2 regions of the Streptomyces sp. NPDC058796 genome follow, and region 2 is predicted to be linked to the other one. Evidence: riboswitches for the same ligand, from Rfam matches in the RefSeq annotation. Region 2 holds a riboswitch; the other holds the start of a gene.
What was found. A riboswitch is a leader RNA that binds a small molecule or an ion and turns the genes downstream of it on or off. The one in region 2 is predicted to bind cobalamin.
Positions count from the first base shown of each region.

Region 1: it holds a riboswitch for cobalamin, as region 2 does, so the genes downstream of both, ACFW47_RS17500 (energy-coupling factor ABC transporter permease) here and ACFW47_RS25950 ((2Fe-2S) ferredoxin domain-containing protein) in region 2, are expected to answer to the same signal.

Region 1 is NZ_JBHYOP010000006.1:251,596-259,303, reverse strand. Features, by position in the region: gene ACFW47_RS17520 (MFS transporter) at 1-679, shown strand, start outside; gene ACFW47_RS17515 (ATP-binding cassette domain-containing protein) at 696-1,532, opposite strand; gene cbiQ (cobalt ECF transporter T component CbiQ) at 1,529-2,278, opposite strand; gene ACFW47_RS17505 (energy-coupling factor ABC transporter substrate-binding protein) at 2,279-2,623, opposite strand; gene ACFW47_RS17500 (energy-coupling factor ABC transporter permease) at 2,620-3,333, opposite strand; cobalamin riboswitch at 3,363-3,549, opposite strand; gene ACFW47_RS17495 (potassium channel family protein) at 3,603-4,145, opposite strand; gene ACFW47_RS17490 (chloride channel protein) at 4,142-5,497, opposite strand; gene ACFW47_RS17485 (hypothetical protein) at 5,771-6,220, shown strand; gene ACFW47_RS17480 (FAD-binding and (Fe-S)-binding domain-containing protein) at 6,315-7,708, opposite strand, start outside.
Region 2 is NZ_JBHYOP010000010.1:348,953-356,660, forward strand. Features, by position in the region: gene ACFW47_RS25920 (LysR family transcriptional regulator) at 1-320, shown strand, start outside; gene ACFW47_RS25925 (saccharopine dehydrogenase family protein) at 589-1,632, opposite strand; gene ACFW47_RS25930 (helix-turn-helix domain-containing protein) at 1,759-2,694, shown strand; gene ACFW47_RS25935 (cation transporter) at 2,917-3,645, opposite strand; gene ACFW47_RS25940 (ArsR/SmtB family transcription factor) at 3,648-3,983, opposite strand; gene ACFW47_RS25945 (ferric reductase-like transmembrane domain-containing protein) at 4,360-5,346, shown strand; cobalamin riboswitch at 5,391-5,541, shown strand; gene ACFW47_RS25950 ((2Fe-2S) ferredoxin domain-containing protein) at 5,602-6,006, shown strand; gene ACFW47_RS25955 (tellurite resistance TerB family protein) at 6,353-6,808, opposite strand; gene ACFW47_RS25960 (sporulation protein) at 6,936-7,708, opposite strand, start outside.

The DNA.
Region 1 (7,708 bases), on a different contig from region 2:
CGTACGGCTGCTGCCGCTGGCCGGCGCCGTCTTCGCCGGCGCCGCGCTGACCGGCAAGCTGACCCCGAGGCTGGGCGTCAAGGCGATGGTGGGCTCCGGCATGGTGATCGGCACCGTCGGTGTCTTCCTGCTGGTCCTCATCGAGAAGGACTCCGGCTACGGCGACTTCCTCGCCCCGATGCTGCTGCTCGGCCTCGCGATCGGACTGAGCGTCTCCCCGGCCACCGACACCATCATGGGCTCCTTCCCGGAGAGCGAGCTGGGCGTCGGCGGCGGCGCCAACGACACCGCGCTGGAGCTGGGCGGCTCGCTGGGCATCGCCGTACTGGGCTCCCTGCTCGGCACCGCCTACCGCGACGAACTCGCCGGCCTGGTGGGCGACCGCCTCCCGGCCGCCGCCCTGGACACCGCCCAGGACTCCGTGGGCGGCGGGCTGGCCGTCGCCGAGCGGCTCGCGACCAGTCCGCAGGCCGGACCCGAGCAGGCCCGGGCCATGGCCGACGCGGTGAACCAGGCCTTCGCCCACGGAGTGTCGGCGACCAGCCTCGTCGGCGGCGTCATCATGGCCGCCGGCACCCTGATCGTCCTCGCGGTACTGCCCGGCCGCCGCGTCCGGCAGCGCCCCGGGGAGAAGCCGGCCGAGACGCCGGAGCCGGCGCTCAGCGACGCGTCACACTGACCCCGGGCAGCTCGCGTCACTCGGTCAGCGCCGCCAGCTCCTCCGCGGTACGGGGACCCGTCGCCGAGTCCGCCAGCAGCCCCCGCGCGCGCAGCACGCGAGCCGCCGCGACGCCCCACGGCAGGCGCAGCCCGGCCTGCCGCAGCAGTTCCGTGCGGGCCAGCGTCGCGGCCGTCGGGCCGGTGCGCACACCGGCGGGCGTGAGCAGCGCGGCGTCGTCCGACCAGCGCAGGGCGAGGTCGACGTCGTGGGTGGCCATCACCACCGTCGTGCCGCCCGCGCGGAGCCGGTCCAGGGTGGCGAGCAGCCGCTCCTGCCCGTCCGGATCGAGCCCGGCGGTCGGCTCGTCCAGGATCAGCACCCGGGGCCGCATCGCCACGGCTCCGGCGATCGCGGCCCGCTTGCGCTGCCCGTACGACAGCAGATGGGTGGGCCGGTCGGCCAGCCGGGCGATGTCCAGGGCGGCGAGCGCCTCCCCGACCCGGGACCGGACCTCGGCGTCGGACAGTCCGAGGTTCAGCGGTCCGAAGGACACGTCCTGCGCGACGGACGCCGCGAAGAGCTGGTCGTCCGGGTCCTGCACCACCAGCTGCACCGTGGTCCGCAGCCGGGTGAGCCCCCGGCGGTCGTACGCCACCGGCTCCCCGTCGAGCGTCAACCGCCCGGCGCGCGGCCTCAGTCCGCCGCTGAGCAGCCGCATCAGCGTGGTCTTGCCGCTGCCGTTGCGGCCCAGCAGCGCGAGCGCGCGCCCCTCGCGCACCGCGAAGTCCAGGCCGGTCAGCACGTCCGGCCCCTCCTCGTAGGCGAAGGACACGCCCCGCAGGGCCACCAGGGCCGCCTCCGGCTCGTTCACGACAGGGGACCTTCCAGTACGAGGGTGAGGGCGGCCAGCGCCGCCAGCAGCGCCACGCTCGCCGCGGTGAACGGCACCGAGACGCGGGCCTCGGGCACCAGGACCCGCAGGGTGCCGTCGTAGCCGCGCCCGGCGAGCCCGCTCTGCAGCCGCGCCGCCCGGTCGAAGGTCCGCACGAACGCCGTGGCGCCGAGCCCGCCGAGCGAACGCCAGGCCGCGGCCCGGGTGGTGTGCCCCAGCCGCGCCGCCTGCGCCTGCCGCACCCGGCGCACGGAGTCCAGCAGCAGGAAACTCATGCGGTACGTCACCAGCGCCACATCCACCACCGGCGCCGGCACCCCGGCCCGCACCAGCCGGGGCAGCAGGTCGGACATCGGCGTGGTGAACGCGAACAGCAGCACCCCGAGGGAGGCCGCCGAGGTGCGCAGCAGCAGCTCACCGGCGCGCACCGGTCCGCCGTCCGCCGCCGTCAGGAACCTGTCCGGACCGCCGACCTGAACGAGCAGCGGCAGCGCCCCCGTCACGCAGAAGCCCAGCGGCACCCGGTACGCCCGCCACAGCCTGCGCCCGGGCACCCCCGCCGGCCCCAGCAGCACGGCGAGCGCCGTGACCAGCACCAGCGCCGCACCCGGCCAGGGCGGCAGCGAGACCGCCAGCACGGTCAGCCCGAGCCCGAGCACGGCCTTGTCCACGGGATGACGGCGACGCCAGCGACTGCTGTGCGCCGCCGCGTCGATCGGCAGCACTCAGTCCCCTTCGGGAGCGTCCCGTACAGCAGCAGCCGCCGTCGCCCGCTCCGCGCCCTGCCGCCGCCCCCGGCGCAGCCCGAAGTAGTACGCCAGCACGCCCGCGCCGATCGCGGCCTGCAGGGCGAACAGCGCCGACTCGACCTCTCCCGAGGGCGGTTCGTACAGCGGCGAGAACCACGGCTCGTACTCCGGCTCGATCTCGGTGATCGCCGTCTCCGCCTCCGCGTCGGCCCCGGCGAACGGCTCCTCCTTGTGGTCGCCGAGTCCCAGCGCCAGCGGCAGTACCGCGAGCGCCGCCACGGCGAGCAGCAGCAGGGCGTTGATCTTGGCGTTCCGGCTCATCGGGCCACCGCCTGTCCCTCGGTCTCCTCGGACCCCGCGGTCCCCGGCTTCGTCAGCAGGACGCCCAGCCGGGTCAGTTCCCCCTTGCTGGACTGCACCAGCAGCCGCATGACGATCACGGTGAGCAGGCCCTCGCTCACCGCCAGCGGGATCTGGGTGACGGCGAAGACGGACCCGAACTTGCCGAGCGAGCCCAGGAACCCGCTGCCCGGATCGGGGAAGGCCAGCGCCAGCTGCACGCTGGTGACGCAGTACGTGGACAGGTCGGCGACGAACGCCCCGCAGAACACGGTGACCATCAGCGGCACGTCGCAGCGGCGCAGCAGCCGGTAGACGCCGTACCCGGCCCAGGGGCCGACGATCGCCATCGAGAAGACGTTGGCGCCGAGCGTGGTCAGCCCGCCGTGCGCGAGCAGCAGCGCCTGGAAGAGCAGGGTGATGGTGCCCAGTACCGCCATGACCGGCGGCCGGAAGAGGATCGCGCCCAGACCGGTGCCGGTCGGGTGGGAGCAACTCCCGGTGACGGATGGCAGTTTCAGGGCCGACAGGACGAACGTGAAGGCCCCGGAAGCGCCGAGGAGCAAGGTGCTCTCCGGGTGTTCCCTGACCTCACGGGTGAGTGACCGTACTCCGTGGACGACGAACGGCGCGGACGCGACACCCCAGGCGATCGCGTGCGCCGGAGGCAGAAAGCCCTCGGCTATGTGCATGACTCGGCAGACCCTCTCCAGCACCTCGTGGATGGACGACGCGCCTTGGCCGGTCTCCTGGCTTACGGGTACCACCGCCCGTGCTCCGCCTTCCCGGATCGCAAGCGATCCAGTGGCTGCCCGCGAGGGCCGGAGCCGGACTTCCCGATTCACAGTGGCGAGGGCCGCACCGGCATCACACCGGATTTCCCGTTCACCAAGGCGTGACGACGGTAGTGCTCCCACGAGGCGGTGACAAGCGGGCCTCCCGCCCGGCGGGCGCGCACCCCTCAGCCGTCCTGCGAGCCGGACCGGCCCCGGCCCGTGCGCCGCACCACCATGTCGCGCATCCGCTGCGTCAGCGCGGTCGCGGCGGCGGTCAGGAACACGAAGCTGTACGCGATCTGCAGGACCGTCACGATCCGCGCCGACTGGCCCCGCGGAGCGATGTCGCCGTACCCGACGGTCGCCAGGGTGACGACGGTGAAGTACAGGGCGTCGACGCGGGTGTGGAGGCCGGTGAACTCACCGGGCTGCTTGGCGAGGGCGTAGTAGGTGGCGGAGAAGACGTGCACGGACAGGACGATCAGCAGGGAGAGGACCATCCCGGGACGGGAGTCCGGCCGGTCGACCAGCACGTGCCGGATCTGCCGGAGCAGCAGCACGGCCACGACGGCCAGGACCAGGGCGAACAGCAGCCAGCTCACCAGGGGGCGCTGCGGGCCCAGGTGGTCGAGGGGGAGGAGGAAATAGGCCGTGACCACGACCGTCGCGGCCCCGGCCCGCACCACCCAGGGCCGCACCGCGCGCCACTTGGCCCACCGCCCCCTCACCGCACCGCCCCGGCCGCCGGCCCCCCGTCCGCGCCCGGCTCGGTCCGGTGTGCCACCTGGGCGACGATGAAGGCGACCACCGACCCGGTGACGATCAGCGGCATCTGGTCGTGCGCGTCGCCGCCCATCAGCAGCACCGCCAGCACGGCGCTGGCCAGCGGCAGCCCCGTCACCGCGGCCGCCGCGGCGGAGATGCCGAGGGCGAGGGCCGGCGTCGTGCCGAAGCCGGGCAGGCCGGAGCAGGCCAGGGCCGTCGCCGTGCCCAGCAGCACCGCCGGGAAGATCGGGCCGCCGCGCAGACTGCCCAGCGCGATGCCCCAGGCCAGCCCCTTGCACGCGACCAGCGCCACCAGCGCGCCCACCGACCAGGCGTGCGGGTGCGCGGCGAGCTCGGCGAGCGTGGCCTGCCCGGACAGTGCCGCCTGCGCCGGGGAGCGGCCGGTGATCAGGGCGTACGCGGCGACGCAGACGCCGACCGCCGTGGCGCAGGCGACGGTCCGGACGGCCGTGTGCTCCCGCGTCCAGGAGACCGTGCGCCGCCCCAGCGCGCGGGCCAGTGTGATCAGCACCGCGATCAGCGCCGCCGTGGGGACGCCCCAGAGGAAGTCCCCGGCGTCCGGATTGGCGCCCGGCGGCAGGTCGTGCAGCGTGAGGGCGCCGGTCTTCAGGCCGGTCCACTGGCCGAAGCCGGTGAAGACCAGGGCGCCCGTCGCGCTGGCCAGCAGGCAGGGCAGCAGCAGGGTGACCAGCTGGGCGCCGCCGAGCCCGGCGCCCTCGATGAGCAGCACGGCCGCGGCCACCGGGCCGCCGAGAATGGTGGAGATCGCTGCGGTGGAGCCGGCCGTGGCGAGGACCGCGCTCGCTTTCGGGTCCCCGGCCGCGCCCGCCCGCCGCACCGCCAGGAGGGCGAGCCCGCTGCCCACGGCCATCAGCGGCGCCTCCGGTCCCAGTACCACCCCCAGGGGCAGCGTGGCCAGCGCGGCCAGAACCGCACCGGGCAGCGCGCGGGGGCCGACGGGCGCGCCGCCCAGCCCGTTCACCGGCAGATGACCGCCGCCGCCCGGCATCCGGGTCACGATCGGCGCCAGGATCAGCCCCGCCAGCACCAGCGCGGGCAGCGGCCACCACCAGGGCGGGGCGTCGTACCCCACCGCCTCGGGCAGCGCCGTCCACACCCAGTGCTGGAGTTCGTGCTGCAGCCCGACGAAGAAGAAGCAGGCCAGCGCGATGGGCACCCCCAGCAGCACGCACAGCAGCAACAGCCGCAGATAGCCGGGGCTGAGCAGGGTGCGCCGCAGGGACTGCTCGGCCCGGCCCGGCACCGCGTTGGCCGGCGCGGGCTGCGTCGTCACGGGCCCTCCTCCGTCCACCGCACCCGCGGCACCCGGTCCCTCACGAGCGTTCGCATGTGCGGCTCAGTAAACGTGAGGCGTCCCGGGCCCGCACGCGCACGGCGTCCGTCCCGGGGACCGGGCGGCAGGGCGCGGCGTCTGCCGGATTCACCCGTCCGGCGGACCCGCGTGGCCGGGCGGTGCGGGTGGCCGCAGGCTCGAATGACCTGTCGGCGCCTCGCGGTGCCGACGGGCGCAGGTCCGTACGGGGGACACGCAGAAAGGACTCCGCTCATGAGCCAGCACGCCGCACCTTCTCCCGGCAGGCCGACGCACGGCACCGGCACCCCGCGGTCGGCGGACCGTTCCAGCGGCTGGGTGACCGGCGGCGTCGTCTTCGCGGGCGTACTGCTGCTGCTGAACGGCGCCCTCGCCGTCCTGCAGGGCATCGCGGCCATCGCCGAGGACGACGTGTACGCCCGCGTCGGCAGTTACGTCTACGAGCTCAGCCTGACGGGCTGGGGCGTCATCCACGTCATCCTGGGCGCCCTGGTCCTCGTCACCGGAGTCGGCCTGCTCAAGGACATGGCCTGGGCACGCTTCGCCGGTATCTTCCTGGCCTCGCTCAGCCTGATCGCCCAGTTCCTGTTCCTGCCGTACTCGCCCGTCTGGTCCGTGATCATGATGGCGATCGACGTCTTCGTCATCTGGGCCCTGGCCAGCCGCCAGGACCAGGCCGCCTGAAGAACCGTCAAGAAGAACCGTCCCCCGCCGGTGCCCTCCGGAGCCGTACCCGGCTCCCGGAGGTCACCGCCGTCGGCAGGCCGGGGACGGGCCTTCAGCGATGCCGCAGGGCCCGGCTCAGGGCCGCCGCCGAGCCGACGGCCGCCAGCCCCGTACCCGCGAGGGCCAGCGCCTTCGCCCGCCGCCCCGGCGCCGTCGGCCGGGCGCCCGGCGCGGTGCCGTAAGCGCTGCCCGGCACGTCGGTGTCCCCGGCGGGCCGGGGCAGCGCCGAGGCCAGCAGCTCCGCCAGGTGCACGCCCTCGTGGCCGCCGCTGTCGAACTCGTGGATCTGCGTGCGGCAGCTGAACCCGTCGGCGAGGACCACCGTCGCCTCGTCCTCCTCCCGCAGCCGGGGCAGCAGCACCCGCTCCGCGCACGCCTCGCTGACGTCCAGGTGGCCCCGCTCGAAACCGAAGTTGCCGGCCAGCCCGCAGCACCCGGAGTCCAGCCGCTCGGCGTCGACCCCGGCCCGGCGCAGCAGTTCCCGGTCGGCCTCCCAGCCCATGATCGCGTGCTGGTGGCAGTGCACCTGGGCCAGCGCCTTCGCGGACCGCTCGGGCACCCGCGGCGGCTCGTAGCCCGGGGAGTGCTCGGTCAGCAGCTCGGACAGCGTGACCGTCTGCTCCGCCAGCCGGCGCACGTCCTGGTCGCCGGGGAACATCTCGCCCGCGTCCGCCCGGAACACCGCCGTGCAGCTCGGCTCCAGCGCCACCACCAGACCGCCCGCCCGCACGTGCTCGGCGAGGCCGCGCACGGTCCGGGTGAGGACCTTCTGCGCCGTGCCCAGCTGCCCGGTGGAGATCCAGGTCAGCCCGCAGCACAGCGGCTCGGACGGCAGCTCCACCCGCCAGCCGGCGTGCTCCAGCACCCGGACCGCGGCCCGTCCGATGTGCGGGTGGAAATGGTTGGTGAAGGTGTCCGGCCACAGCAGCACCGACCCGCGCCGCCCGTCGCCCTCCGGTTCGTGGCGCTCGAACCACTGCTCGAAGGTCCGCTCCGCGAACAGCGGCACCTCCCGGTCCGCCACCCCGGCGACCAGCACGGCCGCCTTCGACAGCAGCGGGGCGTGGGTGAGCGCGTTGACGACCGGCGCGAGCCGGGTGCGGCCCACCACCTGCGCCAGCGCCGGGAGCCAGCCCATCGACCAGTCCGAGCGGGGCCTGCGCCACGGCCGGCCTTCGTAGTGGTGGGACAGGAACTCCGCCTTGTACGTGGCCATGTCCACGTCCGCCGGACAGTCCTTCTTGCACCCCTTGCAGGCCAGACAGAGATCGAGCGCGTCCTTGACCGCCTGGGACCGCCAGCCGTCCCGCAGGGCGCCGTCCCCGTGCCCGTCGAGCATCTCGAACAGCAGCCGCGCCCGGCCCCGCGTCGAGTGCTCCTCCTCCCGGGTCACCTGGTACGACGGGCACATCACCGTGCCGTCACTGGTGTGCTGCCGGCACTTGC
Region 2 (7,708 bases):
GCACGACCGGCCACGTGATGGCTGTACGCGCCTGTCAGGCGGCCGGTTTCCAGCCGCGCATCCGTCACCAGGTCAACGACTTCCGTACGGTTCTGGCACTGGCCGCCATCGGGCAAGGCGCCGGATTCGTACCGGAGATGGCCGCCGCACACGCCCCTGAGGAGGTGGTCCTGACCCGGCTGCCCCTGTTCCGTCGCTCGAAGGTCGCCTTCCGCGCGGGCGGCGGCACCCACCCGGCGATCGCAGCATTCGTGGCGGCGGCGCGAACAGCGGTGCGCACCGCGGGACTCGCCTCCTCGCTGATCACTTCAGGGAGTTGAGTCCGGGTCTCATGCTCGGCGATCCCTGCTGTCAGGGTGTCGAGTGGGTCCCCATGGTCTTCGTCTACGCGGAGCGTGGGCTCGCGAGTGCTCGCCGGCGCGGCGACTCGTGACCGGTTCACGGAAAGCGAGCCGGAACCGGGTTCTGCCAACACGGGTTCAGTCATCGGAGAGCGCGTCACAGTGAGGTGATCGGGGGAAGTCGTCGCGGCGTCCGTCCTCACGGCTCCCTCAGGGCGCACGCTCGACGAGTCGGCGGCGGCCCGGGTCAGGCCACCTGCTCCTGGGGGTGCAGTTCGAACGCGATACGAGGAGCGAGCGCGCGCAGGAAGTCAGGGGCGTCGAAGATCTCGCCGGCAGAGGCGACGCCCACGCCCTTGGCGCGGCCGGTGAGAACGCGGTCCAGGGCTTCGACGACGAGGGGCGCGGTGATGGCGTAGATGTCCTGGCCGGTGGCTGTGGCCCGGCGTTCGGTGCCGCCTGAGCGGACGGCGGCGTCGACGAGGAAGGTCTGGTCGGAGCGTCCGCTCTCGTCGGCGGCGGTCGGGGTCGGTGTGTCGGGGGCGGCGACGTCGCGGGCGGCTTCGGCGTTCATGTACGTCGTCACGTCGGGGATGGTCAGGTGCTGGGAGACGGTCACGACGTCCGCCATCGTGAACTCCGCGATCACGGACCGGCGTCCGACCGGCTCCGGGAAGGTCCACTCCGCGATGGGCGCGGCATCGGTGCGGTGCTCCCACTGCCCGCCGCGGTAGCGCAGGCGGAAGTCGCCGCGCCGCTCGCGGGAGACCGCGCCCGACAGCCGGGTGCCGGTGGTGGGGTGCCAGTTGCTGAGCGCGTAGGCGATGTGGGCCTCGTCGGCCGAGGCCCAATCGCCCATCGCCGCGGTGGCCAACAGGTCACCGAGGCCGCCGAAGAAGGCCATGGCCGGGACGATCACCGCCCCCGCGTCCCGGGCGTGCTCGCGGAAGTGCGCGAAGGTGTCGAGGTTGGCCTCGATCTCGGCGGCCACATCCAGATACGGCACCTCTGCCCGGAGCGCGGCCTCGATCACCGGGCCGGTGGTCGAAGCGAACGGGCCGGCACAGTTGATGACGGCCACCGCACCGGCCAGGGCCCGGTCCAGTGAGGCCGGATCGTCGACCGACGCCACCCGGGCCTCCAGTCCGTGGGCGTCGGCCAGCTCGCCCAGCGCCCGCGCGTCGCGCCCCGACAGCACCGGAACGAACCCGCGGGCGGCGAGCTCCGCGACCACGAACCGTCCGGTGTGACCGTACGCGCCGAACACCGCCACCAGTCGGCCTGACTCCATGACTGCTCCCGTGTACTCGATTGTCCGCGGCGGTGTCGACCCGCCGGCGGCCCGACACCGACATCCTGACCCTCCGAGGGGACCCGCACGAGCGTCGGAAACGACATGTCGCATACACTTTCGGACATGCGTCGCGTCGCACTGGCCGTCACCGACGGCATGCTCCACTACGAACTGTCCGTGGCCCTCGAGATTTTCGGAGCCGACCTGACTCACGTCGTGGACCCCTGGTACGACTTCGCCCTCTGCGGACCCGGCCCGGTGCGCATCGACCGCTTCCACGTGGAGCCCGACCACGGGCTCGACCACCTCCCGCACGCAGACACCGTGCTCGTGCCCGGCTGGGCCGACACCGACCGCGAACCTCCGGCGGAACTGGTCGACGCCCTGCGCGCGGCCCACGCGGCCGGTGCCCGGGTGGCGTCGCTGTGCACGGGCGCCTTCGTCCTGGGGGCCGCCGGCCTGCTCGACGGGAGGCGCGCCACCACGCACTGGGCCCACACCAGGGAGCTGGCCCGGCGACATCCGGCCGCCGACATCGATCCGGACGTCCTCTACGTCGACAACGGCGATGTCCTGACCTCGGCGGGCAAGGCCGCCGCCATGGACCTGTGCCTGCACCTGGTCCGCCTCGACCACGGCTCGGCCAGCGCCAACAAGATCGCCCGCCGCCTGGTCATCCCTCCGCACCGCGACGGTGGCCAGGCCCAGTTCATCGCCACCCCCGTCCCCGACCCGGGCAACCACCCCCTCGGTGAGCTCTTCCCCTGGGTCCTCGAACGCCTCGACCAGCCCCTCACCGTCGAGGACCTCGCCCGACGGGCCGGTCTGAGCTCACGCCACCTGGCCCGTCACTTCAGGCACCTCACCGGCACCACGCCTCTGCATTGGCTCCACGTCCAACGAATCCGCCGCGCCCAAGAGCTGCTGGAGACCACCGACGCCACCATCGATACCGTCGCCGAGGCCGCCGGAATGGGCACCGCCACCACCCTGCGCCGCCACTTCCAGCGCACTGTCGGCGTCCCGCCCGACGCCTATCGCCGTACCTTCCGCCCCTGAAGAAGTACTCCCGGCCGTGACCCCGGGCCCCCTTGATCCCCGACCCCTCGGTGCACGGGCGCTGGCCCGGACAGGGGGGCGCGGGTGGGAAGAGGGCGGCGGACGGCATGGCAGGCGCGGAGGACAAGCACACGTCAGGGTGCGGGGCGCCTCATGTCCCGGGACGTGGCCAGGCTCGCCGGTGTGTCGCACACGGCCGCTTAGGGGTGGGAGTGCGGGCTTCTACGAGCAGCAGGCGCAGCCCGGCTTGCAGCCGCACGCGACTGTCTCGTCCGCGGCCGGTTCGACGGGATGCGGAGGACGCGCGGTGGGTGCGCAGCAGCCCCGGCCCCGCCAGGTGTCGCGGCCTTCCTTGACGGCGATACCGGCGATGACGAGGGCGGCGATCGGATCGGCCCAGGACCAGCCGAGGGTGGCGTTGAGGACCAGGCCGACCAGGAGCACGGCGGAGAGATAGGTGCACAGCAGGGTCTGTTTCGAGTCGGCGACCGCGGACGCGGAGCCGAGTTCACGGCCGGCCTTGCGCTGGGCGGCGGACAGGAACGGCATGATCGCCAGGGACAGGGCTGCGATGACGATGCCGGGGACGGAACGGTCGGCCTCGCCGGTGCCGACGAGAGCCCGGGCGGCGTCGAAGGTGACGTAGACGGCGAGCGCGAAGAAGGACACCGCGATGATTCGCAGGGCGGCCTGCTCGCGTGCCTCGCGGACGGCGTGGTCACGGGCGGAGAACTGCCAGGCGACCGCGGCGGCGGAGGAGACTTCGATGATCGAGTCGAGGCCGAAGCCGATCAGGGCGGTGGAGGAGGCGACCGCGCCGGCGGTGATGGCGACGATTGCCTCGATCATGTTGTAGGCGATGGTGGCGGCGACCAGCAGGCGTACGCGCTTGGCGAGGGCTTCGCGGCGGGCCTGGGACGGCCCGAGGGGTGCCGATATCCCGGCGGTCATGGTCAGCAACAGCCCTTCTCGTCGGCGTCGACGCAAGCACGGTCGGTCTCGACGGCCACCACGGCAGCGCGCAGGTCGTCCAAGGCGTGGCCGAGGCGCTCGTCGGCGAGCTCGTAGCGGGTGCGGCGCCCATCGGGCACGGTGACCACGAGACCGCAGTCGCGCAGGCAGGCCAGGTGATTGGACAGGCGGGTGCGGGAGACGCCGAGCGTGTCGGCGAGCTCGGCCGGATAGGCCGGTGCCTGGCGCAGGGCCAGCAGGACGCGGCAGCGGATCGGATCGGCGAGCGCGCGGCCGAAGCGGGCCAGCACCTCGATGTCGGAGGCAACAGTCAGCACCCCATGACAGTACATCAAATGCTGAATTCAGGGAATCCTGTACACAGTAGTCGGGTCGTTCAGCCGGGAACCAGAGGGAGGCGTGCCTCGCGTCGCGCCACCGGGCGTCCGGGCGTCCGGGCGTCCGGGCGTCCGGGCGGACGGGAGGCGCGAACCGACTGCGTATGTCAGCGAGAGGCGCCCGTATCCCCGCGACCGTGGGACGTCGACGGTCGCCCCGAGCGTGCGGCCAGGCAGGATCAGGTCTGTTCCGCGCACTGCTCGGGAAGACTCTGGCCGGATACCGCCTCGGGAGATCGCTTCCTCCTCGACCAGACTGGTTGCCTCACGCCACATGCGCACCGCTGTTGCGGCGGCCCGTGACCGGGAGGCCCTGATGACGTCAGACGCGAGGCCGGAGGAGGCCGGGGCGGCAGCCCCGCGCGGACGGCGACGGCCTCTCGGCGACCGCGTCGTGCTGCGCGGCGACCTGCGGTCCGCCCTGCCCGACGCCACCGCGGCGGTGGTGGTCACGGCGCTTGTGTTCGCCCTTCTGTGGGCGCGTATGGAGTCGGGTGCTTCGGACACGGTCGCGGTCATGCCGTTCATGGACGATGCCGGAACCTACTGGATGTACTTGCTCAGTCAGGCGTTCGGCTGGTCGGGGCTGTTGTGGGCCTGGGGCACGGTCATGCTCGGCCTGCTGCTGTCGGGACCACGGCCCACCCGGCTGCCCGTCTCCCGGCAGGTGCTGGAGCGTTGGCACCGCACCACGAGCCTGACGACGATGGCGCTGATGTTCGCGCACGCGCTGATGTTCGCCGCGGAACTCGTACGCTACGAGACGAAGGTGGACTGGGCCGAGCGGCTGTGGGTGGGCTTCGCCGACAGCTTCGTGCCGGGCTGGTACGACTCGGGCACCGGCCGGATCGCCATCCCGCTCGGTCAGGGTGCCTTGTACCTGGCGATTCCGCTGGGCCTGCTGTTCTATGTCCGGCACCGCATCGGTGCGAACACCTGGAGGCGACTGCACCGTTTCGTGATCGTCGTGTACGTGCTGAGCGTGTGGCACACACTGCTGTACGGAACCAACGTCTGGTACGGGGAGTGGCCGCGCACCGTTCTGTGGCTGCTGCAACTCCCGGTCGCCGTGCTGCTGTTGCTCCGTCTGCTCAGGCCGGCCCGGCGGGCCGAACGCCTGGGCTCCCCCGGCGGGCGCGGGAGCGGTGCCCGGCCGGGCTGGTGGCTGAGGGCGGCGGGACGGGCCGCCGCCGGAGCCGTCGTCGTAGGGCTCCTCGTCGTGGTGGTGTCCGGCCGCGACGGCGGACGGGACCGCCCGACCCATCCGCCCGCGACGACCCCGCACTCCCAGGAGACGGACTGACGGCTCGAACGGGGCGGTGGGAAGGCGTCCCGGGGTGAGATGATGTCCGGTGACAAGGCGACGGCGGACGAGGAAGCCGGTGTGAATCCGGCGCGGTCCCGCCACTGTGATCGGCGAGCGAGTCCCGACAGGCCACTGCCCGGAAACGGGCGGGAAGGCCGGGACGAGCATCGACCCGAGAGCCAGGAGACTCACGCGGTCGCCTCCTCGACGGACCACCGGGGCGGATCTCCCCGGAGAGAGGGACGGCACCGCATGCCCGCAACACCGACCGGACGAACGACAGACGACACGAGGCCAGCAACGGCCGCCGCCCCGGTACCGTGCCGCATCGTCGTGTGCCGCGACTGCTGCTGCGGCAGCGCAAAGGTGACCGGCGTCGACCACGCGACCCAGACCGAGCGCCTGCGCGCCGCGGCACCGGTACGCGTCTCCGACTGCCTCGACGTCTGCGACCAGGCCAACGTCATCGTCGTGCTGCCTTCCGCCGAAGGCCGCGCCGCCGGTGCCCGTCCCGTCTGGCTCGGGCTGGTCAACGACCCGGACGCGACCGAGGACATCGCCGCGTGGGCACGCGCGGGCGGACCGGGCGTCGCGCCCCTGCCGGACATCCTCGACCTGTACGCCATCACGCCGCCGCGACGGCGTACGGCCCCCTGACCGTACGGACGGTGAACCGGAGGACGGGGCAGGAACGTGCACGGCGCCCGTCCTCACCCGCATCCCTCACCGCCCCCCGGATGGTGGGGCCGACGGAGCAAAGCAACCGCACGGGACGGCTTCCGGGCCGGCCTTGCGGTGCCGGCCCGGCCGCCGCCACTTGTCGGCCACCGTACCCAGGAAGGAGATTGGGGTCCGCCGCCGGGGCCGGGCCGGGCGATCGCGGCTCGCCCGGCGTGGACGTCGGCGATCAGGGACTCGGTCAGCGTGTCGACCGGGGGAGCCGGCGGCGACCATTCGGCCCTCCCGGAGTACGACGGCCCGGCCGCGGCACATGGCCGCCAGGTCAGAGATCGAACTCGTGGGGTGGGAGGTCGAGGACGTAGCACGCCTCGCGAACGACGGCCTGCTCGTCCTTGTCGAAGTCGCCGTCGGCTCCGCCGATCACGATGCCGATCTGCACCACGGCCCGCGCCTCGGCGGGCTTCTCCTTCGCCTTGGCGATCTCCTGGAGGACGCTGACCTTGCCGAGCGCGAAGTCGGCGGCGAGCTTGTTGAGGTTGTCCTCGAAGCGGCGGTGCAGGTCGTCGGCGGGGAAGTTCTGCAGTACGTCGTTGGTGGCGATGAGCTGGGCGACGCGCTGCCGTTCCGAGGAGTCGACGGTGCCGTCGGCGGCGGCGACCAGCGCGCACATCGCCATGCTCGCGTCGCGGAAGGCGCCGCTCTTGAGGTCGTTCTTCTTCGCCGTGAGCTGGGTCTGCATCTGGGATGCGGACTCCTTGAAGCGGTCCCACAGGGCCATGAACACTCCAAACGGGTCAAGGGGAGCCCCTGCGCGATGCCGCTCGGGGCAGTCGAAAACTCGTGCTGTGGTCGGGAAGCGGACGGCGGAGCGGGCGGCGCGTCCCCGTACTGGGGCGGACTGCCGCTCAGTCCTCGCTCTCGTCGTCGCCCTCGAAGAAGTCCCCCACCTCGTCGACGACTTCGGCGGCGACCATGCCGCCGACGACACCGACCGCGAGGCCGGCGGCGCCGGCAGCGATCGCCGTTCCCATACCCGGGCCGGAGCGGTGGTGGTCGTCGTGATGATGCTCACCGTGTCCGTGGTGTCCGTGGTCGGCGAAAGGCGCACCGTGCCCGTAGGCGGACCGGTGCTCGACGAGCTGACGGATCCAGCCGTCGACTTCGGCCGTCCAGTCGCGGTTGTCGTGGTGGCCGACGGTGAAGCGGGTGAGCACGTCGTGGCCGGAGGAGAAGAGGCCGCCGCGCTTGTCGGCTTCCAGGACCACCTCCAGTCCTGCGGGGCCGGCCAGGAAGGTCAGTTCGATCTCGTTGACCTGGCGGGCGTACTGGGGCGCGGGGGTGAGCTCGATCTCCTGGTAGAAGGGAAGCTGCTGCCCGGTGCCGCCGATGTGTCCGTATTCGAGGTCGGCGGACTTGAAGCCGAAGCCGAGCTGCCCGAGGGCTTCCAGGATCGCTTCCTGGGCCGGCAGCGGGGCGACGGTGAGCCGGTCGAGGTCGCCGCGGTCCTTGGCACCGGCGACGGCGAGCTCGGTGCGCACGCCGAGGACGATGCCCAGAGGTTGCCCGTACAGCTCGGTGACGGGTGTCTCCCAGGGCAGTGTGACGCTGAAGGGGACGCTGCGTGACTCTTCGGCGGCCAGCCGGAAGCCGCCGCCGACGGTGAACCGGTCGAAGACGA